DNA from 2 places in the Streptomyces sp. NPDC020422 genome. Region 2 is predicted to be linked to the other one. Evidence: riboswitches for the same ligand, from Rfam matches in the RefSeq annotation. Region 2 holds a riboswitch; the other holds the start of a gene.
What was found. Region 2 has a riboswitch for glycine ahead of gcvP (aminomethyl-transferring glycine dehydrogenase). Riboswitches for the same ligand answer to the same signal wherever they lie in the genome.
Positions count from the first base shown of each region.

Region 1: it holds a riboswitch for glycine, as region 2 does, so the genes downstream of both, gcvT (glycine cleavage system aminomethyltransferase GcvT) here and gcvP (aminomethyl-transferring glycine dehydrogenase) in region 2, are expected to answer to the same signal.

Region 1 covers NZ_JBIRVJ010000003.1:448,983-463,378, reverse strand. The annotation lists gene ACH414_RS09535 (ABC transporter ATP-binding protein) at 1-781, opposite strand, end outside; gene ACH414_RS09530 (ABC transporter permease) at 778-1,776, opposite strand; gene ACH414_RS09525 (ABC transporter substrate-binding protein) at 1,899-3,674, opposite strand; gene ACH414_RS09520 (ABC transporter permease) at 3,786-4,784, opposite strand; gene ACH414_RS09515 (enhanced serine sensitivity protein SseB C-terminal domain-containing protein) at 5,108-5,899, opposite strand; gene ACH414_RS09510 (enhanced serine sensitivity protein SseB) at 5,996-6,733, opposite strand; gene ACH414_RS09505 (AAA family ATPase) at 6,871-7,563, opposite strand; glycine riboswitch at 7,718-7,829, shown strand; gene gcvT (glycine cleavage system aminomethyltransferase GcvT) at 7,986-9,110, shown strand; gene gcvH (glycine cleavage system protein GcvH) at 9,239-9,616, shown strand; gene glyA (serine hydroxymethyltransferase) at 9,641-10,900, shown strand; gene ACH414_RS09485 (L-serine ammonia-lyase) at 11,067-12,452, shown strand; gene ACH414_RS09480 (hypothetical protein) at 12,439-13,065, opposite strand; gene ACH414_RS09475 (hypothetical protein) at 13,062-14,396, opposite strand, start outside.
Region 2 covers NZ_JBIRVJ010000006.1:536,501-550,896, forward strand. The annotation lists gene ACH414_RS19460 (PhzF family phenazine biosynthesis protein) at 1-342, shown strand, start outside; gene ACH414_RS19465 (CPBP family intramembrane glutamic endopeptidase) at 421-1,212, opposite strand; gene ACH414_RS19470 (glutamate--cysteine ligase) at 1,276-2,784, opposite strand; gene ACH414_RS19475 (hypothetical protein) at 3,271-3,879, shown strand; gene ACH414_RS19480 (DUF5999 family protein) at 4,184-4,390, shown strand; gene gcvP (aminomethyl-transferring glycine dehydrogenase) at 4,488-7,373, opposite strand; glycine riboswitch at 7,554-7,652, opposite strand; gene ACH414_RS19490 (PRC-barrel domain-containing protein) at 7,766-8,140, shown strand; gene ACH414_RS19495 (DNA polymerase IV) at 8,277-9,677, opposite strand; gene ACH414_RS19500 (MerR family transcriptional regulator) at 9,794-10,405, opposite strand; gene ACH414_RS19505 (bifunctional nuclease family protein) at 10,589-11,062, opposite strand; gene ACH414_RS19510 (MerR family transcriptional regulator) at 11,116-11,868, opposite strand; gene ACH414_RS19515 (FHA domain-containing protein) at 11,897-12,838, opposite strand; gene ACH414_RS19520 (DUF881 domain-containing protein) at 12,921-13,835, opposite strand; gene ACH414_RS19525 (small basic family protein) at 13,841-14,173, opposite strand; gene ACH414_RS19530 (DUF881 domain-containing protein) at 14,170-14,396, opposite strand, start outside.

The sequences.
Region 1 (14,396 bases), on a different contig from region 2:
CACACCGTCCGCCGTACATCACGAGGATGTCGTCGGCGATCTCGGCGACCACGCCGAGGTCGTGGGTGATGATGATGACCGCGGAGCCGAACTCCTTCTGCAGGTCCCGCATCAGGTCGAGGATCTGCGCCTGGACGGTCACGTCGAGCGCGGTGGTCGGCTCGTCCGCGATGAGCAGCTCCGGGTTGTTGACCAGCGCCATCGCGATCATCGCGCGCTGGCGCATGCCGCCGGAGAACTCGTGCGGGTAGTTGTCGAAGCGCTTGGCCGGCTCGGGGATGCCCACGCGGTCGAGGAGTTCGACGGCCCGCTTGCGGGCGGTCTTCTTGTCGACGTCGTTGTGGACCCGGTAGGCCTCCACGATCTGGTGGCCGACCGTGTAGTACGGGTGCATCGCGGACAGCGGGTCCTGGAAGATCATCGCCATCTCGCGGCCGCGCATCCGCCGCACGGTGTCCGCGTCGGCGGTGAGCAGCTCCCGGCCGTTGAGCCAGATCTCGCCGGAGATCCGGGCCCGCTGGCGGCCGTACTGGCCGACGGTGTGCAGGCCCATGATGCCGAGCGAGGTGACCGACTTGCCGGAGCCGGACTCGCCGACGATGCCGAGGGTCTTGCCCTTCTCCAGCTGGAAGGTGAGGCCGTCGACCGACTTCACCAGACCGTCGTCGGTCGGGAAGTGGATCTTCAGGTCGCGGACGTCGAGGAAGGCGTCGGAGGGCGCGTTCCCGGTGGCGACCGGCTCGCCGACGGCGGCGCCGGTCTTCACGAGCTTGTCGGTCATGCCAGCCTCACTCGGGGGTCGATCACTGCGTAGAGAAGGTCCACCACGAGGTTCGCGAGGACGACACAGGCGGCGGTGATGAGGGTGACGGCGAGGATGATCGGCAGATCGCGCTCGCTGACTCCCTTGATGGCCAGGCCGCCGAGGCCGTGCAGGTTGAACGCGGTCTCGGTGAGGATCGCGCCACCGACGAGGGCGCCGAGGTCCATGCCGAAGATGGTGAGGATGGGCGTCATGGTGGAGCGCATGGCGTGCTTGCCGAGCACCACCGGCTCCGGCAGGCCCTTCGCCCGCGCGGTGCGGATGTAGTCCTCGCCCAGGACCTCCAGCATGGTGGCGCGGGTGAGGCGCGCGTACATCGCCGCGTACAGGAAGGCGAGGGTCACCCAGGGCAGCAGCAGGCCGCCGAACCAGCCGCCGAAGGACTCGCTGATCGGCACGTAGGAGGCGTCGAGCCAGCCCAGCTGGGTGCGGAAGACGAGCATCGCCAGCATGGCGGTGAAGAAGATGGGGAGCGAGACGCCCGCGAGCGCGGTGATCATCGCGGCGCGGTCGATGATCGTGCCCCGCTTGAGCGCGGAGACGACACCGGTGGAGACGCCGAGGACCAGCCACAGCACGGCGGCGCCGAGCACCATGGAGAGGGTCACCGGGAAGGCGTCGACCAGCATCGACCAGACGTCCTGCTCGGTACGGAAGGAGTAGCCGAAGCAGGGCATCGCGCAGTGGATGGTCTCGCCGCCGCCCGTGTAGTCACGGCCGACGAAGATTCCGGACACGAAGTGCCAGAACTGCACCAGGATCGGCTCGTCCAGGCCCAGCTTCTGCCGGATGCCCTCGATGGAAGCCGGATCCGCCTGCTTGCCGACGAACATGGCGGCAGGATCGCTGCCGGTCATCTTGGGGATGAGGAAGAAGATGCTGAGCGTCACCAGCGTGACGACGAACAGCATCATGACGACTGCGAAAAGCCGTCGGACTATGTATGCAAGCATGCGGTCGGCCGGTCGGCGGGCGGGGAACCCGATCGGGTTCCCCGCCCGCCGCCCACGGCCATCACCTGCCCTTCGGACCTAGCGGCGGGTGCGCCGTTGGAGCGAGTTGATGGAGACTCGGCTTACTTCACGACGCCGAGCGACGCGTAGTCGTAGCGGCCGTTGTAGGCGTCGGCCGTGTAGACGTTGGTCAGGCGCGAGCTACGCCAGATGATGTTCTTCTCGTGGGTGAAGGGCAGGTAGACCGCGGCCTCGGAGACCTTGGTGTTGATCTGCTTGTAGAGCTCGCCGGCCTTGGTCGGGTCGGTCTCCTTCAGCGCCTGGTCGAACAGGCCGTTGATGGCCGGGTCGTTCAGCTCGGAGAAGTTGTTGTTGCCGGACTGCAGGATGAAGCGGCCGTCGACGAGCGGCTGCAGGAAGCCCTGGCCGGTCGGGAAGTCGGCGCCCCAGCCCATGATGATGATGCCGTAGCCCTTCTCCTTGACCACCTTCGGCGAACCGATGATGCCCGAGGTCTGGGCGCCGTCGAACTGGTCGATCTGGGCGTCGATGCCGACGGCCTTCAGCGACTGCTGGAGGGACTCGGCGGTCGCGATCTCGATCTTCTTGTTGTTGCGGACCGCGATCGTGGTCTTGAAGCCGTTCGGCTTGCCGCACTTCTTCAGCGCCTCCTTCGCCTTGGCGAGGTCCGGGGCGCCACCGAGCTTGCCGTACGGGTCGTACTTCGGGTCGGCACCCTTGATCGCCGGCGGCAGCATGTTGGCGGCGATGTCGCCACCGGCCTGCGGGCCGCCACGGGCGGTCTGGAGGGACTTGGAGTCGGCCGCGTAGATGATCGCCTTGCGGCACTCGACGTTGGAGATGACCGTCTGCGGGAAGACCGCGTAGCGGATGAAGCCGGTCTGCGGGTTGTCCGCGTTCTCCTTGTGCTGCTGGAGCACCTTCTGGCGGGCGGAGGCGCCGACACCCGTCGCGTTGATGTCGAGGTCGTACTCGCCCTCGATCAGACGGTTGTCCATGTCGTCGGCGTTCGTGGTGAACGTGACGCTGATGGTGTCCGGGAGGGCCTTGCGGATGTTGTCCGTCTTGGCGTCCCAGTTCTCGTTGCGCACGAGCTTCATGGACTTGTTCGGCGTGTACGACTGCCACTTGTACGGGCCGGAGGAGAACACGTTCAGGCCGTACTTGGCCTTGGTGTCCTTGTCCTGGCGGACCGGGGAGGCGGCGGGCATCGCCAGCATCTGCAGGAAGTCGCCGTTGGCGACGGGCAGCTTGAAGACGATGGTCTTGTCGTCCGGGGTCTCGATCGCCTTGAGGCCGAGCTTGTCCGCGGAGGTGTCCTTGTACGGACCGGCGTAGGTCTTCTTGGGGTCGAGGACCTGCTGGAGGTAGATCGGGCCGCCGGAGATGACGTCCTGGGCCCAGATGCGCTCGATGCCGTACTTGATGTCCTTGGAGGTGATCGGCTTGCCGTCCTCCCACTTCACGCCGTCCTTCAGCGTGAACGTGTAGGTGAGGCCGTCGGCCGAGACCTTGCCCGCGTCGGTGGCGAGGTCCGGGACCAGCTCGGTGGAGGCGGAGCCCGGCGCGGCCTTGAAGGAGACCAGCTGGCGCGTGTAGTAGCGCTGGAAGTCCCACACGAAGCCGTAGTAGCCGCGCTGCGGGTCCCAGTTGTCGGCCTCCTGCGAGCCGATGAACTTCAGCTCGCCGCCCTTCTTGTCGGAGGGGCTGGCGACGTTGTTCACGGCGGCGTTGAAGCCGGCCGCGCCCGCCTTGCCGCCCTTGCCGCCACCGCTGCCGCCGTTGCCGCCGCCGCACGCGGTGGTCGCGACCATCGTGGCCGCGGCGAGCAGCGCGCCCGCGGCGATTCTGCGCCTCTGGGAGCTGTTCAGAGTCATGGTCGAGCAACCTCCGAAGTAGTGGCGGCCGTTGTCACGGTGGTCCGCCGTTGGGGGATGTGCCTCCTGTCGACAGCGGCAGGGGCTGGTCTTGCGGTGAACGGCGTACGGTCAGCGGGAGCTCTTCGGGTCGAGCGCGTCGCGCACGCCGTCGCCGAAGAGGTTGAACGCCAGAACGGTGATGAAGATCGCGAGGCCCGGGATCACCATGAAGAGCGGGTCCGCCTCGTAGGTGGTGATGGCCGTCGACAGCATCTGCCCCCAGGAAGCGGTGGGCGGCTTCACACCCGCGCCGAGGAAGCTGAGCGCCGCTTCGGTGAGGATGTTGGTGGGGATCATGAGGGTCGTGTAGACCATGATCGGGGCGATCAGGTTGGGCAGCAGCTCCCGGCGCAGGATGTACAGGCGGCCGGCGCCCAGGCTCTGGGCCGCTTCCACGTACTCGCGGTTGCGCAGCGAGAGGGTCTGGCCGCGGACGATGCGGCCCACGTAGGGCCAGCCGAAGAAGCCGATCACGACGACCAGGGCGACGATGCGGACGCCCGAACCGTCGAGGCCGAGGAGCTCGTTCGGCAGCACCGAGACCAGGGCGATGGTGAACAGGAGCTGCGGGAAGGCCAGCATCACGTCCATGACCCGGCTGAGCGCCGCGTCGATCCAGCCGCCGAAGTAGCCGGCGATGACACCGAGGACGGTGCCGAGCAGGACCGCGAAGAGCGCCGCGAGGAAGGCGACGAGCAGCGAGATCCGGGCGCCGTAGACGATCCGGCTGAAGACGTCGCGGCCGTTGACCGGCTCGACGCCGAAGAGGAAGTCGGAGCTCACGCCGCCCCAGGAGCCGATCGGGGTGCCGAAGAGCGGGTCGATCTTGTCCTCGTGGAACTCGTCCGGCGGGTGGCCGAGAAGGCCGACGATCACCGGGGCGAAGATCGCGACCAGGATCAGGAAGACGACGACGAACGCGCCCGCGAGGGCGAGTTTGTCGCGCTTCAGCCTGGTCCAGGCGATCTTCCAGGGGGATCGGCCCTCGATCGCCTTGGCCGGCGCATCGGGCACGACGTCGACGGCCGCGGCCTCGGCCGCATTCGTCTCGTGCAGTGGTGCCGTCATCGTGGTGAGGACCCCTCTCGGCCGCCGGGTCGCCGGCCCTTGCCCGCCGCGGGTAGCGGCTCGGTGGAACAACTGCTGGGCACCGGCTCCGGGGAGCCGAACGCCTGGTGTTCCGGGGAGTCTTCAATGTGCCCGCGATCACCCGCCAGACCCCACGGGGAATGTTTGCTCAAACGTGATGCGGTGCGTTGTCTTCCGTTATCCGGACGTCCTGATCGCGTGAGCGGACCAACTCGGCCGCTATTCGACCAGATCGGACATCCGGCCCAACTCCTGCCGCGCAGGGGTGAATTGGGGGGACGGACGGGACGGGACCGGACGTATCAGTACGTGCGGGGCGCTGCCGGGGGGTAGCCGTAGCCGGGCGCGCCCGGAGCCGCCGGGGCGGCGTGCGCGTCGCGGTCGTAGAAGGGGCGGGCGTGGGCGCCCAGCCACATCGCGACCGGGTCGTACGCGTCGGACATGGCGACGGTGGAGACGGGCAGCCCCTCCGGGACGGCGGCGACCGTCTGGCGCATCATCGCCCGGACCGCCTCGACGGAGGCCGGCGAGGAGTCGTAGAGGTCGAGACCGATGGCGAGGTACGGGGAGCCGAGCGCGGGCTGCACCCAGGCGCGGCGCAGCGAGCGCACGGCGGGGGTGCGGTGGGCGTTCTGCGTGAGCAGCGCGTAGAACTGCGGGATCTCCACCGCGGGCTCGGAGAGCCGCAGGGGTCCGGCGGGCATCCGGTCCAGACCGGTGGCGATCCGGCGCAGATCGGCCCAGGGGATGCCCACGCCGCCGCCGGGGGCGTGCGGATTGAGCCAGATGCCCCAGCGGTCGGGGTAGAGGGCGCGGGCGATCTCCAGCCCGGAGGTGAGCTCGTGGGCGCGGTTCCAGCCGGAGGCGGCGAGCTCCTGGGCGGAGGTGACGCAGGGGGCGTACCCGAAGCCGTCGACCTCCATGTTCCCGTACTGGGCGTCGGGCGAGCCGGGCGAGCCCTGCCAGAGCAGCATCCAGACGTCGGAGCCGGCGAGGGCGTGCAGCAACTGCTCGTAGGCGTCGTGGCGCCCGGGTGCCACCTGGCGCAGCATGTGCTCGACCTGACCGGTCGCAGCGGTGCCTGACGCGCTCACCTTCGGTTCCCGCCCCTCGTTGTCCGTATCGCGGTGTGGCCTGCCGTCCCGTGGTGTGGCCCGGCGTGAATCAGTTCAGCTTAAACAGGGGGGCGCTCACACGGCGGCGCGCTGGAAGAAGGGGCGCACCTTCGCCAGCATCCAGTCGCCCACCGGGTCCTGGGCCACGTCGAGCAGGATCAGGTTGACCGGCCAGGCGACCTCGACGCGTCCGAGGGCGCGTCCGAGGGCGTCGAGCGGCCCGTTGCGGTCGGCGTCCGGGGTGAGCAGCTGGACTCCGATGAAGAGGGCCGGTTCGGTGCCCTCGACGCTGGCGAGGACGCGGCGGGCGGTGGCGACGGTTCCGAGGGCCTCGAACTCGGCGGAGGCGGCGGCCAGGAAGTCGACCGGGTCGTCCTGCCAGTCGGGCTCGAAGAGGCGGACGCGGCCGCCGCTCGCGGGCCCGTCGAGCGGGGTGCGGCCGACCCGGCAGAGCTCGGCGACGGCGGGCGGGGGCAGCGGGACGCCGACGGTGCCGCCGGGGTTCACGGCGATGCCGAGCTGCGGGGGCAGTCCGCGGGCGAAGTCGCGGGCGGGGGCCACGGTGAAGGACATGTGGGTGCCGACGCAGGCGAGGAACTGCTGCTCGGAGCTGAAGACGGGCACGTAGGCGTAGCCGTCGATCTCCATGGTGGGCAGGTCGAGGTCGGTGCTGTCGGGGCCGCCGCCGTTGGGCAGCGGCACCCAGACGGCGCTGCGTCCCAGCACCTCGACGAGGCGGCCGCCGGCGGAGGGGTTGCCGAGGGAGGCGGCCAGTACTTCCTCGAGCTCGTTGCCCGGCCACGTCACGTCCACGGTTCTCTCACGTCCCCTCTCGGCATCCGGTGCGTCCGGCACACGTACGCGCGTCCAGCACACGGTGCGGTTCAGCACCTTAACGGCGCCTCGGCGCCGCCGTGACCGAAAAGGGACCGGAAAGGGCGCGGAGTGCTTCAGGACACGTCGCGGAACCCGATCTTCCGCAGGGCGTCGGCGGCGTCCCGGTCGAGCAGGGTCACCGAGGCGCAGCCCGGGGGCAGCCTGCCCTCCTCCGCGGTGCGCAGGAGCCGGCCGACGGCCCGCCGGTGGCGGGCGAAGGCGTAGCCGGAGACGCCTCGGCCGCGGGCGAGCTGGCCGGCTCGGGCGGTCTCGGGTTCGACGTCGAGCAGGATCAGGTGCAGGGCGGTGCCGCGGCGCCTGGCCTCGCGGGCGAGCCAGCCGCGGACCCAGGACTGGGTGCCGCAGTCGTGGACGACGACACCGGCCCCGGAGCGCAGGGCGCGGCGGAGTCCGGCGTAGTGGGCGATGCGGGCGAGCGGGCGGTAGACCGCGTACGGCAGGAAGCGGGGCAGCCGGGCCTCCCAGCGCTCGCGGGTGTGCTGCGAGTCGATGGCGCGGCCCTCGGCGGTGCGGGCCATCAGTGTCGACTTGCCGCTGCCGGGCAGTCCGGAGACGACCACGACGTCCCCGGTGGCGTAGGCCAGGGTGCGGGGGCCGCGTCCGCCGCGGTCGCGCAGGTCGCGCAGGAGCCGGCCCCGGCGGCGGGTGCGGGCGCGGGCCCGGTCGCCGGTGCGCTGCACGGGTATGCCCGCGCTCGTGGCGTAGGCGCCGCTGTGCCGGCTCGGCTGCGTGGGCGGCCTCGTCATCGCATCACTCCCCCAGATCGGGTCCGCGGGGACCCTTGCCCAGGAAGTGTAAAGAAACGGTAATGAGACGCAAGCGATTTGCCGCGCCGAACCGCCGTGCAATGATGTGCGCGCAGGCGCTCGCACGAGCGTCCACAACCGCATACCGGCCGCTCGAATCCGCGCGGGAGAGTTCCGGTCACGCACCGCAGTCACAGGGTGCGCCCGGGCGCCGAAGGAGCAAGTTCCTCCCTTGAATCTCTCAGGCCCCGTACCGCGTGGATGAGGCAGATCTGAAAAGCGGGCCGCGCCGTCGCGGCCCCACCCAAGGTGCAAGCCGGGGATGCCCTCGGTGAACCTCTCAGGTTCCATGACAGATGGGGAGGACCGTCCTCCGTCATGCATGTCGTGCCCTGCACGCCCTGGGACCCGGGAGCCACCCGATGAGCACTGCCCCCCGCCTGACCGCCCTCGATGCGCTGCATCGTTCGCTGGGCGCGACCATGACCGACTTCGCCGGCTGGGACATGCCGCTGCGCTACACCAGCGAGCGCGACGAGCACGTCGCCGTCCGCACCAAGGCGGGGCTCTTCGACCTCTCCCACATGGGCGAGATCACCGTCACCGGCCCGCAGGCCGTCGACCTTCTGGACTACGCCCTCGTCGGCAACATCTCCACGGTGGGCAACGGCCGCGCCCGCTACACGATGATCTGCCAGGAGGACGGCGGCATCCTCGACGACCTGATCGTCTACCGCCTGGGCGAGACCGAGTACATGGTCGTCGCCAACGCCTCCAACGCCCAGGTCGTCCTCGACGCCCTCACCGAGCGCGCGGCGGGCTTCGACGCCGAGGTCCGCGACGACCGCGACGCCTACGCGCTGATCGCCGTCCAGGGCCCGGAGTCCCCCGGCATCCTGAAGTCCCTCACCGACGCCGACCTGGACGGCCTGAAGTACTACGCCGGTCTGCCCGGCACCGTCGCCGGCGTGCCCGCGCTGATCGCCCGCACCGGCTACACCGGCGAGGACGGCTTCGAGCTGTTCCTGAAGCCCGAGCACGCCGAGGGCGTCTGGAAGGCGCTGACCGAGGCGGGCGAGGGCGTCGGCCTGATCCCCTGCGGCCTGTCCTGCCGCGACACGCTCCGCCTGGAGGCGGGCATGCCGCTGTACGGCCACGAGCTGACCACCGCGCTGACGCCGTTCGACGCGGGCCTGGGCAGGGTCGTGAAGTTCGAGAAGACCACCAACGAGGGGCGCTTCGTGGGCCGCGAGGCGCTGGAGAAGGCCGCCGAGCGCGCCGAGTCCGCCCCGCCGCGCAAGCTGGTCGGCCTGATCGCCGAGGGCCGCCGGGTCCCGCGCGCCGGCTTCTCCGTCGTCGCGAACGGCGAGATCATCGGCGAGGTCACCTCCGGTGCCCCGTCCCCGACCCTCGGCAAGCCGATCGCCATCGCCTACGTGGACGCGGAATTCGCCGCGCCCGGCACCGAGGGCGTGGGCGTCGACATCCGCGGCACGCACGAGCCGTACGAGGTCGTGGCGCTGCCGTTCTACAAGCGTCAGAAGTGACATGAGGGACCCGAGTGGCGCTCGGGGGCCCGAGAAGTGACGTTTCCCTCATGCCCCCGTCTCACTTGGTGTCTCATCCCGCAAGACTCACGTACATCCGCACTCCCCGCATCCAGGAGAATCAGGTCATGAGCAACCCCCAGCAGCTGCGCTACAGCAAGGAGCACGAGTGGCTGTCGGCCGTCGAGGACGGCGTCGCCACGGTCGGCATCACGGAGCACGCGGCCAACGCGCTCGGTGACATCGTCTACGTGCAGCTTCCCGAGGTCGGCGACACGGTGACCGCGGGCGAGTCCTGCGGCGAGCTGGAGTCCACCAAGTCCGTCAGCGACCTGTACGCCCCGGTGACCGGTGAGGTCGTCGCGGCCAACCAGGACGTCGTCGACGACCCGTCGCTCGTGAACTCCGCTCCGTTCGAGGGCGGCTGGCTGTTCAAGGTGCGCCTCGCGGGCGAGCCGGACGACCTGCTCACCGCCGACGAGTACACCGCCTTCACCGCCGGCTAAACCGAGACCCCCAGGGATCGATTCATGTCGCTTCTGAACACCCCTCTCCACGAGCTGGACCCGGACGTCGCCGCCGCCGTCGACGCCGAGCTCCGCCGCCAGCAGTCCACCCTCGAGATGATCGCCTCGGAGAACTTCGCTCCGGTCGCGGTCATGGAGGCCCAGGGCTCGGTCCTCACCAACAAGTACGCCGAGGGCTACCCGGGCCGCCGCTACTACGGCGGCTGCGAGCACGTCGACGTGGCCGAGCAGATCGCCATCGACCGGATCAAGGACCTGTTCGGCGCCGAGTACGCCAACGTGCAGCCCCACTCCGGCGCCTCCGCCAACCAGGCCGCGCTCTTCGCGATCGCCCAGCCGGGCGACACGATCCTCGGCCTCGACCTGGCGCACGGCGGTCACCTGACCCACGGCATGCGCCTGAACTTCTCCGGCAAGCAGTTCAACGTGGTCGCGTACCACGTCGACGAGGCCGGTCTGGTCGACATGGCCGAGGTCGAGCGCCTCGCCAAGGAGCACCGCCCCAAGGTGATCATCGCGGGCTGGTCCGCCTACCCGCGCCAGCTGGACTTCGCCGAGTTCCGCCGGATCGCCGACGAGGTCGAGGCCTACCTGTGGGTCGACATGGCCCACTTCGCGGGCCTGGTCGCCGCGGGTCTGCACCCGAACCCGGTCGAGTACGCGGACGTGGTCACCTCGACCACGCACAAGACGCTCGGCGGCCCGCGCGGCGGCATCATCCTGGCGAAGAAGGAGTTCGCCAAGAAGCTGAACTCCTCGGTCTTCCCCGGCTTCCAGGGCGGTCCGCTGGAGCACGTGATCGCCGCCAAGGCCGTCTCCTTCAAGGTCGCGGCCTCGGAGGAGTTCAAGGAGCGCCAGCAGCGCACCCTCGAGGGCGCCCGGATCATCGCCGAGCGCCTGGTCCAGGACGACGTCACGGAGCACGGCGTCTCGGTGCTGTCCGGCGGCACCGACGTGCACCTGCTCCTGGTCGACCTGCGCGACTCGGAGCTCGACGGCCAGCAGGCCGAGGACCGCCTCCACGAGGTGGGCATCACGGTCAACCGGAACGCCGTTCCGAACGACCCGCGCCCGCCGATGGTCACCTCCGGTCTGCGGATCGGCACCCCGGCCCTCGCCACCCGCGGCTTCCAGGCCGAGGACTTCGCCGAGGTCGCCGACATCATCGCCGAGACGCTGAAGCCCGGCTTCGACGCCGAGGCGCTGAAGGCCCGGGTGACGGCGCTCGCCGACAAGCACCCGCTGTACCCCGGCCTGAAGTAGTTTCGTACCCTTTTGTTACCGGGTTCGTTCGAACCCGTTCGTACGAAACTTCCGGGGCACCCGCACACTGGACGGTGAGTGGGTGCCCCGGCCCCTTGCTCCCCGCTCCACGTTTCTGCACCACCCCGGCAGACAACGGCGTCTAGCCCCCACAAGGAGTTCCCCCGTGGCCATCTCGGTCTTCGACCTGTTCTCGATCGGCATCGGCCCGTCGAGCTCCCACACGGTGGGCCCCATGCGCGCGGCCCGGATGTTCGCCCGCCGGCTCAAGAACGAGGGCCTGCTCGCCCACACGGCGGCGATACGAGCGGAGCTCTACGGCTCGCTGGGCGCCACCGGCCACGGCCACGGCACCCCGAAGGCCGTCCTGCTCGGCCTGGAGGGCAACTCCCCGCGCACCGTCGACGTCGAGAAGGCCGACGACGAGTTCGAGCGGATCAAGGCGAGCGGCCGGATCAACCTGCTCGGCATGCACGAGATCCCGTTCTCCTTCGACGACGACCTGGTCCTGCACCGCCGCAAGGCGCTGCCGTACCACGCCAACGGCATGACGGTCTTCGCGTACGACGCCGAGGGCTCGCTGGTCCTGGAGAAGACCTACTACTCGGTCGGCGGCGGCTTCGTCGTCGACGAGGACGCCGTCGCCGGCGAGAACCCGATCGTCCCGGACGACACCGTCCTGAAGTACCCCTTCCGCACCGGTGACGAGCTGCTCCGCCTCACCCGGGAGACCGGTCTGTCGATCTCCTCGCTGATGCTGGAGAACGAGAAGGCCTGGCGCACCGAGGAGGAGATCCGCGCGGGTCTCCTGGAGATCTGGCGGGTCATGCAGGCCTGCGTCTCGCGCGGCATGTCCCGCGAGGGCATCCTGCCCGGCGGGCTGAAGGTCCGCCGGCGCGCCGCCACCTCGGCCCGCAAGCTGCGCTCCGAGGGCGACCCGGCCGCGCACGCGATGGAGTGGATCACCCTCTACGCGATGGCCGTGAACGAGGAGAACGCCGCGGGCGGCCGGGTGGTCACCGCCCCGACGAACGGCGCGGCCGGCATCATCCCCGCCGTCCTGCACTACTACATGAACTTCGGCACCGGCTCCTGCACCCCGGAGGAGAAGGAGGACGGCGTGGTCCGCTTCCTCCTCGCGGCCGGTGCGATCGGCATGCTCTTCAAGGAGAACGCCTCGATCTCCGGCGCCGAGGTCGGCTGCCAGGGCGAGGTCGGCTCGGCCTGCTCGATGGCGGCCGGCGCCCTCGCCGAGGTCCTCGGCGGCTCCCCCGAGCAGGTGGAGAACGCGGCCGAGATCGGCATGGAGCACAACCTCGGCCTCACCTGCGACCCGGTCGGCGGCCTGGTCCAGATCCCGTGCATCGAGCGCAACGGCATGGCGGCGGTCAAGGCCGTCACCGCGGCGAAGATGTCGATGCGCGGCGACGGCAGCCACCTGGTCTCCCTCGACAAGGTCATCAAGACCATGAAGGAGACCGGAGCGGACATGAGCGTGAAGTACAAGGAGACCGCGCGCGGCGGTCTCGCGGTGAACATCATCGAGTGCTGACGCCGGGGACGGTCGGGGCCTCGTGGGGCCTCGGCTCGTCCCGCAGCAGCGGCACGGGGCCGCGCAGCGCGAAACCGCCGGGGAGGTCGACCGGGCGGCCCTTGCGCTCGGCGAGCACGGCCCCCTGCACGGCCAGGCTCGCGTCCACCGCGCAGTTCCCCGCGTTCACCCCCGTCATGCAGGCGTCGCGGACCACGCAGACGAACCCGGCCACCCAGAAGACCAGGTTCAGCTCCACCTGGAGCGTGCCGAGCTTCGCCCCGTCCACGTAGACGTCGACGAACGGCCGGTGCGTCGAGGTGACCCGGTGGGTCGCCAGCGCGACGACCTCCTCGCTGCCCGGCAGGTCCCGGGTGCGGCGGGCGGCCTCCCTCAGGGCCCCGTGCGAGCGCCAGCCGCCGGCGACGAGATCGAGCAGGTCCAGGCCCAGGAAGTCGTCGACGACGGTGGCCAGCTCGTGCTCGACGGCCCGGTCGGCTGCGGGGGTCCGGCCCCGCACCGGGGCGAGCAGCGGGCCCGCCGTGCCGTGGGCACGCAGCGGGCCGTCCAGGTCCTCCCCCGGCCCGAGCAGGATCGACCGGACGGTCTCGGGGGCGGCGGTCGTGGTGGTCATCTCTCCTCCTCGGGGCCTTCGACGGTCTGCCGGCCGGGGTCGGGGTGCGGGTCGAGCCGGGTCGTGTGGGTGGGCGGCTCACCGAGCCCGCGCTCCTCGGTCAGGGCCGCGGTGCCGGTGACGGGGCGGAGGGTCGCCTTGACGTGGCCGCGGACCCAGCGGGGGCCGCGGTGCAGCCGCCCGAAGTAGGCACCGGCGGCGACGGCGAGCGCCAGGGCCCCGCCGAGCGAGGCGGGCCCGGCGATCCACCCGACGGGGGTGGAGGACCCACCGCCGCTGTGCGTCGTGCCGCCGTCGGTGGTGGTGCCGCCGGTACCGCCGCCGGTGCCGCCGCCGTCGGTCGTGCCGCCGTCCTGGGTGGTCCCGCCGTCGGTCGTGCCGCCGTCCTGCGTCGTCCCGCCGTCGGTCGTGCCGCCGTCCTGCGTCGTCCCGCCGTCCTGCGTCGTCCCTCCGTCCTGCGTGGTCCCGCCGCTGTTGTCCGTAGGACTCTCGGTCACGGAGAACGGGGCGTCGGCGTACTGCGCGGGATCCGCCGTGCAGGCCGCCCGTACGGTGTGGTCGCCGGGCTGGGCGTCCGCCGGGATCGTGATCCCGGTGCCGAAGCCGCCGTCCGTGACCGTCGCGGGGGTGAGCACCGCGCCGTCGTCCCAGCTGAGCTCGACGTCCGGGCAGGTGAAGCCGGTGCCGTCGGCCTGGGCGGAGGTCCCCTTCTCCCCCTGGGACGGGTCGAGGGTGAGCCGGGGATCCGCGGTCTGCGCCTCCGTCACCGTGAAGGGGGCGCTCGCCTTGATGTCCGGGAACTGGACGCAGGCGGCCGTGATCGAGTAGGTGCCCGGTGTCGCCGTCTTCGGGACGGTCAGCTCCTGACTGAAGGTGCCCGTCTCCGCACCGACGTCGACGGGGTAGTCCAGCAGGTTCCCCTTCTCCCCTTCCACGTACAGCCGGACGTCCTGGGCGTAGCACGTGCCGAAGCCCGAGCCCGAGATGGTGTACTGCGTCCCGGGCGGTCCTTCGGACTTGTCCAGCGTGACGTCCGGGTTCTCGCAACAGGGGCCGGTCTTTTCGCCGGGGCTCTGCTGCTCGGGACTCTTCTGCTCGGGGCTCTTCTGCTCGGCGGCGGGAGCGGTCACCGTGAAGGTCGCCGTGGCGTAGTCGGGGTCCGGAGAGCAGTCGGCGACGATCTCGACCGGGCCGGCGGCGGTGCCCTGCGGGATCGTGACGGTGCCGCCCAGGGTGTGGGACGCCTGGTTCACGTACACCGTGGTGGTGGTCCCGCCCTCCACGCCGAGCTTCGCCGCGTCGCAGTGCTCGAAGCCGGTGCCGCCCACCTG
Region 2 (14,396 bases):
CGCGACGAGGCGACCGTGCGCGGCCTCGCCCCGGACTTCGCCGCGCTCGCCACCCTGTCCGGGCGCGGGATCATCGCCACCGCCATCGCCGACCGGCCCGAGGGCGCCTACCAGTTCGTCTCGCGCGGCTTCTTCCCGGCCGTCGGCATCGACGAGGACCCGGTCACGGGCAGCGCCCACACCGCCCTCGCGCCCTACTGGTCCGCCCGCTTCGGTCGCGACGAGCTGACCGGCTTCCAGGGCGGCGCGCGCACCGGCTTCGTCCGCACCCGGCTGCGCGGCGACCGCACCCTCCTCACCGGCCACGCGGTCACCGTCATCGAGGGCGAGCTGCACGGCTGAGGCTGCGGCGCCGGGGCACCGCAAGACGACGAGGGGCGTACGGCCGATGCCGTACGCCCCTCGTGTCGTCCACCCGCGCTACGGGGTGGGCAGCCACCCCACCTTGCCGGCGAGCAGCCCGTATCCGACGAAGGCCACGATGTCGAGCAGGGCGTGCGCGACCACCAGCGGCCCCACCCGCCCCCAGCGCCGGTACAGCCACACGAACACCACGCCCATGACCATGTTGCCGATGAAGCCGCCGATCCCCTGGTAGAGGTGGTACGAGCCGCGCAGCACCGCGCTCGCCGCCAGCGAGGCCCGCGGCGACCAGCCCAACTGGTCGAGCCGACGCAGCAGGTAGCCGACGACCACGACCTCCTCCAGGACGGAGTTCTGGATCGCCGAGAGCACCAGGACGGGGTACTTCCACCACACGTCCGGCAGGGACTCGGGCACCACGGTGAGGTTGAACCCGGCCGCCCTCGCCCCCAGGTAGAAGGCGAGCCCCGCGCTGCCGATGCCGGCCGCGACGAGCGCCCCGCGCCCCAGGTCGGGCCAGGGCCGGGTGCGGTCGAAGCCGATCGCCCGCAGCCCGCGCACCCCCGCGCCCTCGCGCAGCAGCAGGTGCGCGACGAGGACGACCGGGACGAGCGCGGTGGCGATGCCGAACAGCTGCCAGGAGAGGTCGAGCCAGGGGCGGCCGGGCGCGTACGAGCCGTTGAGCGTGGCGGCCTGGTCCTTGAGCGCGCCCGGCTTGGTGAGCGAGCCGATGAAGCTGATGAGGGCCGAGACCCCGCTCGCGCCGAGCGACAGCGCGAGGACGATCAGCGTCTCGTCGCGCAGGATCCGGCGCGGCAGGCCGTCCGGGGGCAGGGCAGCGTCCCTCACTCGTTGCTCCGACACCACACCTGTCTCCCATTCCCCACAGTGATCCGGGTACGGGAACCCTACCTAGGCGGAGGCCGGCACCCCCACCGGCCAGGTGTGCACGGGCTCGCCGGTCAGCATCAGCTCGCGGTAGCGGCGGGTGGTCGCCGCGAGGGCCGCCGCACGCCCGTGACCGGAGTCCAGCGCCTGGTGGAAGGTGTCCGCCTGCCACGAGGCGCCGTTGACCCGCCGCCGGCAGCGCTCCTCGATCACGCCCAGGTAGAAGTCGCGGTCCCGCGGCTCGACGTGCCAGGCGTCGAGGCCGGCGGCGGCCAGCGGCAACAGCTCGTCGAGGACCAGACGCACGGCCGGTACGCTCGCCAGGCCGCCCGAGCGCCCCGAGCGGGGCCAGCGCAGCTCGGCGTCGATGCCGTGGCGGCACGCGGTGTCGAAGTTGTGCTCGGCGTCCTCGAAGGCCATCCGCTTCCAGACGGGCCGCGAGTCGTCGGCGAGCGAGCGGACCAGTCCGTAGTAGAAGGCGGCGTTGGCGACCACGTCGGTGACGGTCGGCCCGGCCGGCAGCACCCGGTTCTCCACCCTGAGGTGCGGGACCCCGTCGACCCAGCCGTACACGGGCCGGTTCCAGCGGTAGACGGTGCCGTTGTGCAGGACCAGCTCGTGCAGCTTGGGCACCCCGCCCTCGTCCAGGACCCGCAGCGGGTCCTCCTCGTCGAGGAGCGGCAGCAGGGACGGGAAGTAGCGCAGGTTCTCCTCGAAGAGGTCGTACACGGAGTCCACCCAGCGCTCCCCGAACCAGGTGCGCGGGCGGACCCCCTGGGCCTGGAGCTCCGGCGGCCTGGTGTCGGTGGCCTGGGTGAACAGCGGCGGCCGGGACTCCCGCCACAGCTCCCGGCCGAAGAGGAAGGGCGCGTTGGCGCCCACCGCTATCTGGACCCCCGCGATGGCCTGCGCCGCGTTCCACACGGCGGCGAAGCGGGGCGGGGTGACCTGCAGGTGCAGCTGCACCGACGTACAGGCCGCCTCCGGCACGATCGAGGAGGAGGAGCAGACCAGGCGCTCCACCCCGTGGATGTCGAGGGTGAAGTCCTCTCCGCGGGCGGCGAGGATCTGGTTGTTGAGGAGCGTGTAGCGGTCTGCGGCGGAGAGGTTGTCGAAAACGGCGTCGTCCTGGGTGAGCGTCGGCAGTATGCCGATCATGACGACTCCGGCGCCGAGTTCCGCGGCCCTGCGGTCGGCATATCCGAGGCCGGTGCCGAGTTCCTCCGCCAGCCGGTCGAATACATGGCCGCCGAGCCGGTGCGGGGCGATGTTCACTTCCAGGTTGAACAATCCGAGTTCGGTCTGGAAATCGGGGCTCGCGATACGGTCGAGCACCGGTGCGTTGAGCATCCTGGGCAGGCCGTCCTCGCCCGCGAGATTGAGTTCGATCTCCATGCCCATGAGATTGCGGGGCCGGTCGAACCGTTTCTCCGCGAGCAGTCGCGCGAGTCCCGCGAGGCACTGCTGCAGTTTCCTGCGGTAGCGCTGTCGGTCGGACAGGTCGAAGCCGTCCGTCACGACCTTCTCCCCCATCGAAGCGTCCCTCCCCGAGTGGGCAGCCGCCACGACGGCCGCGAGCATCACGGACCATGATGCCCAGCCGACTGATCCATAACGCCTGCGGGACGTGTGCGTTGACGGTTAGTCTGGGCCGGGCACTCCACCGGCAGTACCCGGGAGCACGAGGCAATCGACATATACCAATGTCATATTGTCCCGCAGCGGGGGATCGAGATTCAGCCGACCCCGTTCCCGGTGGAAATCGCAGGCACGCGTTCCGCCGGACGCGCGTATTCCATCGAATCGCCGTGGAAATACGACCGAATGACACCTTGTCAGGAATACCGGCGCCGTCTAGCGGAAACACTGTGTGAACACGTGTCGTATAAACTCCGCGGACGAGGCAGAGTGTTGGCGCCCGGCCATGGCCTCATGGCCCCCTTCTCTGGCCCCGTCGCTGACAGCGCCGTCGTACCTGCCCACGCATCACCGTGTCTCTTGAGTGAGAGGCGACCCACCATGCTCCGACCCTCCCCGGCCCCGGCGCCGGCCCTTCGCAGTGTCCTCACGGCCCTCGGCTCGCCGACAGCCGTCCGTGAGGCCCGCACCCCTGCACTGCGTGCCGCACAGGGACCGCTGAGCCCCGAACTGCCCCTGCCCGTGCATGTGCTGGGAGTCGGCTCGGCCGGCGCCGGCGCCGCCGGACAGCCGCCCCGCACCCGGCTCGCCGGGTGGCGCTTCCTGATCAGGAACGGGGACCGGGCGATCGCCGCCGCGGACACCATGCTCACCCCCGACGGCTGGTCCTTCTCCCACTTCTTCGAGGGCCCCTACGTCACCGCCACCGAACGGGCCCTGATCCAGGCCGAGGCGCTGCTCACCCCGTACCAGCCACGGCTGCTGTCCGTACCGGAGCTGTACATGCTCACCCTGTGGCTGCACGCCGACACCGAGGCCGACGGGGACAGCGTCGTCCCCGGCGCGGCCGACCTCCTCGTGCCGCTCTCGCCCGCGCCACCGGGGATCGCCGCCAACCGCCCCTACCGGGTCGCGGACCTCCTGCCCGTGCTCAGCCTGCGCCTGGGGCCTGTGCCGCCGTCCCTCCTCGGGACCGCGGCACCCGCCTGATCCACTCCACGCGCACCCCGCGCCCCGGGAGCCCCACGGCCCCGGGGCGCACTGCTGTCCGATCCTTGTCCCGTTCGGACTAGCCCGCTCGGACCACCCCGAACCCCCCGAAGAGACGGTGCAGTTGACCTGAACCGCCCCTGCGGGTGATGCGTCTTCCCAGGAGGGGACGAGCTGCCGCGAAATACCTGCGGAACGGCGTCCCTAGGGCAAGACTGGACCGGAACCGAACCGACCTACGGGGGCGGCGATGCATCCGAAGAGCCGCAGGACATCCACTACGACGCAGCGAAAGAACCCACCCATGTGCCAGCACCAGCCTGCCTGTCCCACCGCCGACTCCGCCGACCGGGAGGCGGCACGACTCGTGGCGCACCACCCGGAGCAGGGCTGGAGCCTGCTGTGCAACGGGGTCCTGATCTTCGAGGACACCGGTGAGCTGCTGCCGGACGGCCAGATCATCGCCCCGCACCGGCCGCTGACGGCGGCCAGTGTGACGACGGCGGCCTGAGCCACCCGAGAGAAGCGCGGAACGAACGCCGAGGGCCGGCCCGGAGAAAGCTCCGGGCCGGCCCTTACGCCGTGCTCAGGTGGTGCTCAGGTCGTGCTCAGTTGTCGTACTCGTCCAGCGGCGGGCAGGAGCAGACCAGGTTGCGGTCGCCGAACGCGCCGTCGATGCGGCGGACCGGCGGCCAGTACTTGTCGGCGGCCGAGACGCCCGCCGGGAAGACGGCCTCGTCACGGGTGTACGGGTGGTTCCACTCGCCGCCCAGCGCCGCCGCGGTGTGCGGGGCGTTGCGCAGCGGGTTGTCCTCGGCCGGCCATTCGCCGGAGCCGACCTTCTCGATCTCGGCGCGGATCGCGATCATCGTGTCGCAGAAGCGGTCGAGCTCGGTCAGGTCCTCGGACTCGGTGGGCTCGATCATCAGCGTGCCGGCCACCGGGAAGGACATGGTCGGCGCGTGGAAGCCGTAGTCGATCAGACGCTTGGCGATGTCGTCGACGCTGACGCCGGTCGCCTTGGACAGCGGGCGCAGGTCCACGATGCACTCGTGGGCGACCAGACCGGCCGGACCGGTGTAGAGCACCGGGTAGTGCGGCTCCAGGCGCTTGGCGATGTAGTTCGCCGCGAGGACGGCCACCTGGGTGGCGCGCTTGAGGCCCTCGCCGCCCATCAGGCGCACGTACGACCAGGAGATCGGCAGGATGCCCGCGGAGCCCCACGGGGCGGCCGAGATCGGGCCGACGCCCGTCTCCGGGCCCGCGGTGGGCTGCAGCGGGTGGTTCGGCAGGTACGGGGCGAGGTGCGCCCGGACGCCGACCGGGCCGACGCCCGGGCCGCCGCCGCCGTGCGGGATGCAGAAGGTCTTGTGCAGGTTCAGGTGCGAGACGTCGCCGCCGAACTTGCCCGGCTTGGCCAGGCCCACCAGCGCGTTGAGGTTGGCACCGTCGACGTACACCTGACCGCCGGCCTCGTGGACCTCGGCACAGATGTCGGCGACGTGCTCCTCGAACACGCCGTGCGTGGACGGGTAGGTGATCATCAGCACGGACAGCTCGTCGCGGTACTGCTCGATCTTGGCGCGCAGGTCCGCGACGTCGACCTCGCCGTCGTCGGCGGTCTTGACCACGACGACCTTCATGCCGGCCATGACCGCGGAGGCGGCGTTGGTGCCGTGCGCGGAGGACGGGATGAGGCAGACCGTGCGCTGCAGGTCGCCGTTGGCGCGGTGGTAGGCGCGGACGGCCAGCAGACCGGCCAGCTCGCCCTGGGAGCCGGCGTTGGGCTGGATGGACACCTTGTCGTAGCCGGTGACCTCGGCGAGGCGCTCCTCGAGCTCGTTGATGAGCGTGAGGTAGCCGGCGGCCTGGTCGACCGGCGCGAACGGGTGGATCTGGCCGAACTCGGGCCAGGTCACCGGCTCCATCTCGGTCGTCGCGTTCAGCTTCATCGTGCAGGAGCCGAGCGGGATCATGCCGCGGTCGAGCGCGTAGTCGCGGTCGGCGAGGCGGCGCAGGTAGCGCAGCATCGCGGTCTCGGAGCGGTGCGCGTGGAAGACCGGGTGGGTCAGGTACGCGTCCGAGCGCAGCGCGTCGACGGGCAGCGCGTCCTCGGTGACGGCGTCCAGCGCGTCGATGTCCGCGGTCACGCCGAAGGCGGCCCAGACGGCGTCGAGCTGCGCGCGGGTGGTGGTCTCGTCGCAGGACAGCGACACGTGGTCGGCGTCGACGCGGTAGAGGTTGACACCGGCCTCGCGGGCGGCGGCGACGACCGCGTCGGCGCGGCCGGGCACACGGGCGGTGAGGGTGTCGAAGAAGGCGCCCTGGGTGAGCTCGACGCCCCCGGCGCGCAGTCCGGCGGCGAGGATCGCGGCGTAGCGGTGGGTCCGCTGCGCGATGCCCTTCAGGCCGTCCGGGCCGTGGTAGACGGCGTACATGCCGGCCATGACGGCGAGCAGCACCTGGGCGGTGCAGATGTTGCTGGTGGCCTTCTCGCGGCGGATGTGCTGCTCGCGGGTCTGCAGGGCCAGGCGGTAGGCCTTGTTGCCGTCGGCGTCGACGGAGACGCCGACGAGGCGGCCGGGCAGCGAGCGGGCGTGCTTGTCCTGGACGGCCATGTAGCCGGCGTGCGGGCCGCCGAAGCCCATCGGGACGCCGAAGCGCTGGGTGGTGCCGACGGCGATGTCGGCGCCGAGCGCACCGGGCGAGGTGAGCAGGGTCAGCGCGAGCAGGTCGGCGGCGACGGTGACGATCGCGCCCAGCTCGTGGGCCTGGTCGATGACCGGCTTGATGTCGCGGATGGCACCGGAGGCACCCGGGTACTGCAGGAGCACACCGAAGACGCCGCGCTCGGCGACCTCGGCCGGGATGCCGGCGGACAGGTCGGCGACGACGACCTCGACGCCGGTGGGCTCGGCGCGGGTCTCGATGACGGCGATGGTCTGCGGCAGGGCGTCGGCGTCGACGAGGAACACGCCGCCCTTGACCTTGCCGACGCGCCGGGACAGGGCCATGGCCTCGGCGGCCGCGGTGCCCTCGTCGAGCAGCGAGGCGCCGGAGGTGGGCAGACCGGTGAGGTCGGCGACCATCGTCTGGAAGTTGAGCAGGGCCTCGAGGCGGCCCTGGGAGATCTCGGGCTGGTACGGCGTGTACGCGGTGTACCAGGCCGGGTTCTCCATGACGTTGCGGAGGATGACCGGCGGGGTGAAGGTCCCGTAGTAGCCGAGACCGATCATCGGGGCCAGCACCTGGTTGCGGTCGGCCAGCGCCCGGAGCTCGGCCAGCACCTCGGCCTCGGTGCGGGCGGCCGGCAGGCCGAGCGCCTCGGCGTTCTTGATGACGTCCGGCACGGCCGCGGCCGTCAGCTCGTCGAGGGAGCCGTAACCGACCTGGGCGAGCATCTTGGCCCGCGCCTCGGCGTCGGGCCCGATGTGCCGCTGCTCGAAGGGAATGCCCTGCTCGAGCTCGGAGAGCGGAATGCGGTTGGCGGTCATGCTGCGGGGGCCTCCTGGTCGTCACGACCTGCGAGGGGCACCACGGCGCGGGTGCCCGGACGGCCTCCCCCTCTGTCATCTCAACCTGAGAGCTTCACCGGCCATGCCTCGCGGAAGGGCCGGCTTTCACCGTCGGTGAGAGCGGGTGCCGTCGACGCCCGCCCTGCTTTCCAGAGTGACCTCGTCCGCGCGGTACGGGGGCCTGAGAGATTCCGGGGAGGATTTGCTCCTTCGGCGCCTCCGAAAGGTTTCTCCGGAGGACTCTCCCGCGCAGGGTCGACAGCCACAGCCACCCTACCAGCGCGGTTGAGCCTCCCATCGCTCAAGTGGCCGACATCCCAGTTGTGCACTTTCGTAGGGGTGTAGAGGAGTTGCGACCAGTTGGAGGGACCGTGCAGACCGATATCGATCCGCGCAGCCTGATCGGCCGCAAGGCGTTCGACCGGAACGGACACAAGATCGGAACCGTGGACGAGGTGTACCTGGACGACGCGACGGGCGTCCCCGAATGGGCCGCGGTGCGCACCGGCCTGTTCAGCCGGGACGCGTTCGTCCCCCTGGAGCCGAGCGAGCTGGCCGGTGACGGCCTCCACATCCCGTACGAGCGCGCTTTGATCAAGGACGCCCCCGACTTCGGCGTGGGCCGCCACCTCTCCCCCGAGCAGGAACTCCAGCTCTACCGCCACTACAGCCTCGCGCTGCCCCCGCCGCCCCCGGACACCCCGCACCACGACTTCGGGCGCCTGGCGGGCCAGGAGGAGGCCTAGCGGGGCCCGCACCGGCCGACCGTCCACGGCGCCGAGACCCCGACGTGACGCCCGCACCCCTGCGCAAGCACCTGAACGGGTGGTGCGGGCGGGCCACACGGCCCGGCCGAAGGCCGGGTCACCCCCTCGGCGTGCCTCAGGCAGCCGCCCCCGTCGCCCCACCCGGCACCAAGGGCAGCGGATCCGAGAGCTCCAGCTCCGGATCGTCGACGGAGAACGTCCGCACCCGCCCCGGCACCAGCGCCCCCGGCTCCTCGAAGCGCACGGTGACCCGCCCGACCCCGCTCCCCTGCACCCAGCCCGCTCCGTACTCCGCGTGGCGCACGTCCAGGCCGGGCGCCCAGTGCCGCTCGGCGGCCTCGGCGGCCGTCGGCGGCACGGGCCCGGCCGCCTCGGGAGCCACCGTGTCCTCGGCCGCCGGCGCGCCGGCCTCGGCCCGCGCCTCCGCCTCGGCCCGCGCCTCCGCCTCGGCCTGCGCGAAGAGGTCCTCCTGCGTGTAGTCGGCGAGCCCGCTCACCCCGACCCCGAGCAGCCGCACCCCGCCCGTGGTGTCCACGAGGTCGAGGAGCCGCGCCGCCGCCTCCCGCACCACCACCGGGTCGTCCGTCGGCCCGCGCAGCGTCTCGGAGCGGGTCAGGGTCGAGAAGTCGTAGCGCCGCACCTTCAGGACGATGGTCCGCCCCGAGTGGCCCGAGCCGCGCAGCCGCGCCACGCACCGCTCGGCGAGCCGCTCGACCTCGAGACGGATCCGCAGCCGGTCGTGCAGGTCCACGTCGAAGGTGTCCTCCACGGAGACGGACTTGGCGTCCCGCTCGGCCACCACGGGCCGGTCGTCGTGCCCGAGGGCCATCAGGTACAGCGAGCCCCCGTGCGCCCGTCCGAGCAGCCGTACGAGCTCGTCCTCGCCCGCCTCGACCACCTCGGCGACCGTGGTGATCCCGGCCCGCCGCAGATGCTCCCCGGTCGCCGGCCCGACCCCCGGGATGATCCGCACCGACCGCGGCCCCAGGAGCTCGCGCTCCGTGCCGGGCTCGATCAGCACGAGCCCGTCCGGCTTGGCCTCCTCGGAGGCGATCTTCGCGAGCATCTTCGACCCGGCGAGCCCGACCGAGCCGGTCAGCCCGGTCGTCGCGAGGATGTCCCGGCGCAGCCGCTCCCCCGTGGCCCGCGCACTCGCGCTGTCGTCGGCGAGACCGCCGGCCTCCAGGTCGACGAAGGCCTCGTCCAGGCTGAGCGGCTCCACGAGCGGCGAGAGCCGCCCGAGCAGCTCCATGACCTGTCCGCTGATCGCGCGGTAGAAGGCGAAGCGGGGCACCAGATACGCCGCGTTGGGCGCGAGCCGCCGCGCCTGCGCCATGGGCATCGCCGAGTGCACCCCGAAGCGCCGGGCCTCGTACGAGGCGGTCGCCACCACCCCGCGCGGCCCGAGCCCGCCCACGACCACCGGCTTCCCGCGCAGGCTCGGCTTCGACGCCTGCTCCGCCGCGGCGAAGAAGGCGTCCATGTCGAGATGCAGGATGGTGGGCGCGGCTCTCACGGTTCCGATGCTGCCCTACGCCACTGACAACGGACCCGAACGCGCACCCGCGCGCGCCGGACCCGCCCGCCCTCGGCAGGCCGGCCGGGACGCCCTTCACGGCGCCCCGGTGGCGGTCAGACCGCGCGGTCCCGGCGCCGGCGCGCCAGCTCGTCCGCCGGGTTGTGTCCGATGAGCGTCTCCCCGGTGTCGATCCGCTCGCCGTGGAGCTGCGACAGCGCCGCCTCGACGTCCCGCCACACCACCCCTACGGCGATGCCGAAGACGCCCTGGCCGCCCTGGAGCAGGTCCACGACCTCGTCGGGCGAGGAGCACTCGTACACGGTGGCGCCGTCGCTCATGAGCGTCATGCGCTCCAGGTCGCGAAAGCCCCTGGCCCGCAGGTGCTGCACGGCCGCGCGGATGTTCTGCAGCGCGACCCCGGTGTCCAGAAAGCGCTTGACGATCTTGAGGACCACGACGTCGCGGAAGCTGTAGAGACGCTGGGTCCCCGACCCGTACGCGGGCCGCACGCTCGGCTCGACGAGCCCGGTGCGCGCCCAGTAGTCCAACTGCCGGTAGGTGATGCCGGCCGCCGCGCAGGCCGTGGGGCCGCGGTAGCCGACTGCCTCCGCGCCCGCGCTCACGTCCCCGCCGAAGTCGCCCACACTGCCGTGAAGCGGATACGGGCCCTTCTCCCCGGGGGCACGCCCCAGGAAGCCCCCTGCCGTACCGTCGCCGCTGCTCATCACGCCGACCCTCCGTCCTTGACCTGCCCACTCGAAGGTAGGCAGTCACTCGGGGTGCGTCAACGATCGCCACACTCGGCACGCCGAGTGATAATCACCCTGAGAGTGGTTTCACGTGCCCCTCTCCGGGGAAAGGCTACTCGAATGCGCCGAGGACGCTCTTCGGCACGGCCACGGGGGGCCTCACTGGTTGCCGGTCTCGAAGTCCTCCGGTGAGATCTGGTCGAGGAACTCGCGGAACTTCTCCACCTCGTCCTCCTGCTCGTCCGGAATCGCGATCCCCGCGTCGTCGAGCACCCCGTCACTGCCGTAGATCGGCGTCCCGGTGCGCAACGCGAGCGCTATCGCGTCGGACGGCCTGGCACTCACCTCGACGCCGCTGGCGAAGACCAGCTCGGCGTAGAAGACCCCGTCCCGCAGATCCGTGATGCGGACCTCGGTGAGCTCCTGCCCCACGGCTTCCAGGACGTCCTTGAAGAGGTCGTGCGTCAGCGGCCTTGCAGGGGCCATGCCCTGCTGGGCGAAGGCGATCGCGGTCGCCTCTCCCGGTCCGATCCAGATGGGGAGGTACCGATCGCCTCCCACTTCACGCAGGAGAACGATCGGCTGGTTGGAGGGCATTTCCACCCGGACACCCACAACGTCGAGCTCGTTCACACAGCAACCCTAGGACGTGCCCGGCCGGTTTGGGTAGTCGGGCCATCCCCTGATCACGACAGCCGCAGTCCCAGGGCGGTCTGGACCAGTGCCGCGTGCAGGCGTACGGAGAGCCCGGCGAGCTCCTTCGCGGTCGCCTCGGCATGCGCCCTGGTCTGCGGATTACGGTGCCGGCGCAGCGGCGCGACCATCTGTTCGACCAGTCCGGCCTCACGCTCCGCGGCGGCCTTGACGGCCCTCAGGTGCCGGGGTTCCAGACCGAATCTCCCCAGATCCGCCACCAGTTTCGCCACCGTGACGGTCTCCGCGTCGTACCCGCCGCCCTCGACCGGCGCGATCAGTCCGTACGACTCCCACTCGGCCAGCTCGGCCTCGGTGACCTCGGCGGCGGCCAGCAGCTCCGCACGCCCGATCCGGGCCGCGGTGGGACGGTCGCCCTCCGCCTCCCGGCCGTCCAGGGCCCCGTCGAGCAGATCCCGCTGCGGGCTCGGCGAAGGCAGCTTGACCTGCTCGCCGCGCTCCAGGGCGTCCAGATGCTCGCGAATGACCTTCAGCGGGAGGTAGTGGTCCCGCTGCATCCGCAGGATCTGAGCGAGCCGCTCCACATCCCGCGGGCTGAACTTCCGGTACCCGGAGGCCGTGCGCTGGGGCTCGACGAGCCCCTCGGCCTCCAGGAACCGGATCTTGGAAATCGTCACTTCGGGAAACTCGTCACGCAGCTGGCTCAGCACCGTGCCGATGCTGACCAGCCGTTCGCCCGCGGTGGCGGTGCCGTGTCCGGCACCGCCCGTCGGTGTTCGCAGCATGGACCTTCCCTGAAGGTTCTCCGGGGCGTCACACGCCCCGCTGGCTCGCGAAGAACACGAGCCGGTACTTGCCGATCTGCACCTCGTCACCGTTGGACAGCACGACCTGGTCGATCGGCTCGCGGTTGACGTAGGTGCCGTTGAGGCTGCCGACGTCCGACACCGTGAAGGTGCCGTCCGGCTGCCGACGGAACTCCACGTGGCGACGCGACACGGTCACGTCGTCCAGGAAGATGTCGCTCTGCGGGTGCCGGCCGGCCGTGGTCAGCTCGCCGTCCAGCAGGAAGCGGCTGCCCGAGTTCGGACCGCGTCGCACGATGAGCAGCGCGGCACCGAGCGGCAGGGCCTCCACCGCGGCCAGCGCCTCGGCCGAGAGCGACGGAAGCGCGGTCTGACCGGTGACCTCCGAGTCGTAGGCCTCCAGCCCCGAGATGGAGATCGTCGAGGTGGTCTCGGAGGCCCGCTCCGGAGCCACCCCGCCCCGCAGCGGCGCGCCGCAGTGGGAGCAGAAACGGCTGTCCGCCGTATTGCGGTGACCGCACCTCGTACACACCGGCATGGACGCGTCCTCCTGCCGCGGCTGCCCCGCGGAGGTCTGTGTCGCGTACGGGTCGGGGGTGAACCCTCCACCCGTACCTGAGGTTGATGGTTCACCGAAACCTATGCGCGCGGCACCGGCAGGGTCAACAGACGACGCGCCCTGTCCGCCCGGAATGTCACCGCCCTGAGCACCCACCTCGTCGCGGAAGAGCGGGCGCTCGCCGCCCTGTTCCTCGCTCTGGGCGTGGCGCGGGGCGCGGTGCCTGGCGTTGCCGCCGTCCTCGCTGGCGCTCTTGCCGAACAACTTCGAAAACCACTTCACGGGCGATTCCCCTTGACCGAAACAGACCCGCCCGTGGGGCAGGACGAACCCTGACTCAACACACCTGCCGACCCGGACATCTTCACAACGTCCGTAACCACTCGACAGTTTCCACCACGCACCACCCTTGTGGTGCGGCGACCCCCCGCAACGTCATGCCCTTGCCGCGTGACCCTCATCGCCCCCTGCCTCACTGCGAGGACGACCGAGCGTAGTCAGGCCGCTTCGCAGGCCGCAAGGCGTCGACGACGATCTTCCCGGAACGCTCAACCGTGGCCGTGGCCTGCTCCTTCTCCAGTGTCTGTACGACGCCACCGGGGATGTTGAGCGCGGGCTCGAGATCCTCCGGCTTGCCGATGACCTTGAAGACGTACGGAGCGGTCACCTTCGTTCCATCGATCTGCATGTCGCTGCCACTTCCCGAGAAGTAGCTGTCCGCGACCACCCGCACGCCGTCGACCTGGATCGCCTCCGCACCCGCGGCCCGCAGCTCCTGGATCGCGTCGAGCAGCATGTCCGACTCGATGGCCCCGCTGGGATCCGTGATCGTCAGGGTGATGCCGGGCCCCTGCGCGGCGACCGTGCCGGCCAGGATCCCGAGCTGCTGCTCCTTCTCCTGGGTCTGCTTCCGGGCCTCCTCGGCCTGGTCGGAGCTGGACTCCAGCTCCGAGCGCTGGCCCTCCAGACGGGTCTTCTCGTCCTCGAGGCGCTGCGTACGGTCGTCGAGTTCGTCGAGGATCCGCACCAGGTCCTCCTGGCGGGCCCCGCGCAGCGCGCTGTTGTCGGTGGTGGAGCTGACCTGGATCGCCAGACCGAGTCCCAGCGCGAACAGCAGCAGCGCGACGATCAGTTGGGCCCGGGTCACCCTCGGCGGCCACAGGCTCGCGGCCAGCAGCTGCCGCCCGGAGACCTGCGGCTCCACCGGAGCCGCGGGTGCGGGCGGGGCCGCGGGCGCGGGCGGAGCCGCGGGTGCGGGCAGCGGGCCGGGCGCCGCCGGGACCGCGGGCTCAGGAGCCGGCGCGGGCGTGGCCTCGTCCCGACGTCCCTCGGCACCGCCCTCGGGCAGCCCCTCGTCCGGACCGGGCTTCTTGTCGTTCTCGCTCATCGGCCTCACGCCCGGAACACGTGCCGCCGGATGGCGGCCGCGTTGGAGAAGATCCGGATGCCGAGGACGACCACCACACCGGTCGACAGCTGCGCGCCCACGCCCAGCTTGTCGCCGAGGAAGACGATCAGCGCGGCCACGACCACGTTCGACAGGAACGACACCACGAAGACCTTGTCGACGAAGATCCCGTCGAGCATGGCGCGCAGGCCGCCGAAGACCGCGTCGAGGGCGGCGACCACGGCGATCGGAAGATAGGGCTCGACCACCGCCGGAACCTCGGGCCGGACCAACAGTCCGACCACGACTCCCACGATCAGGCCCAGTACGGCGATCAAGATGTGCCCTTCCCTGTGTCGGCCGTGGCCTGCCCGGTGGCCTTGGCCGCCCCGGCTCCCCTCGGCTCTGCTGTACGTACGATCAGGCTCGGCGCGGCCGGCAGACGTACGTCGCCCTCGGCCGAGATGCTCGTGCGGATCCCGAAGTTCTCCTGCAGCACGTGCAGGTACTGGCCGTCGGCGCTGTCCTGGAACGCCGTGCTCAGCCGCTGCCCGTCACCGA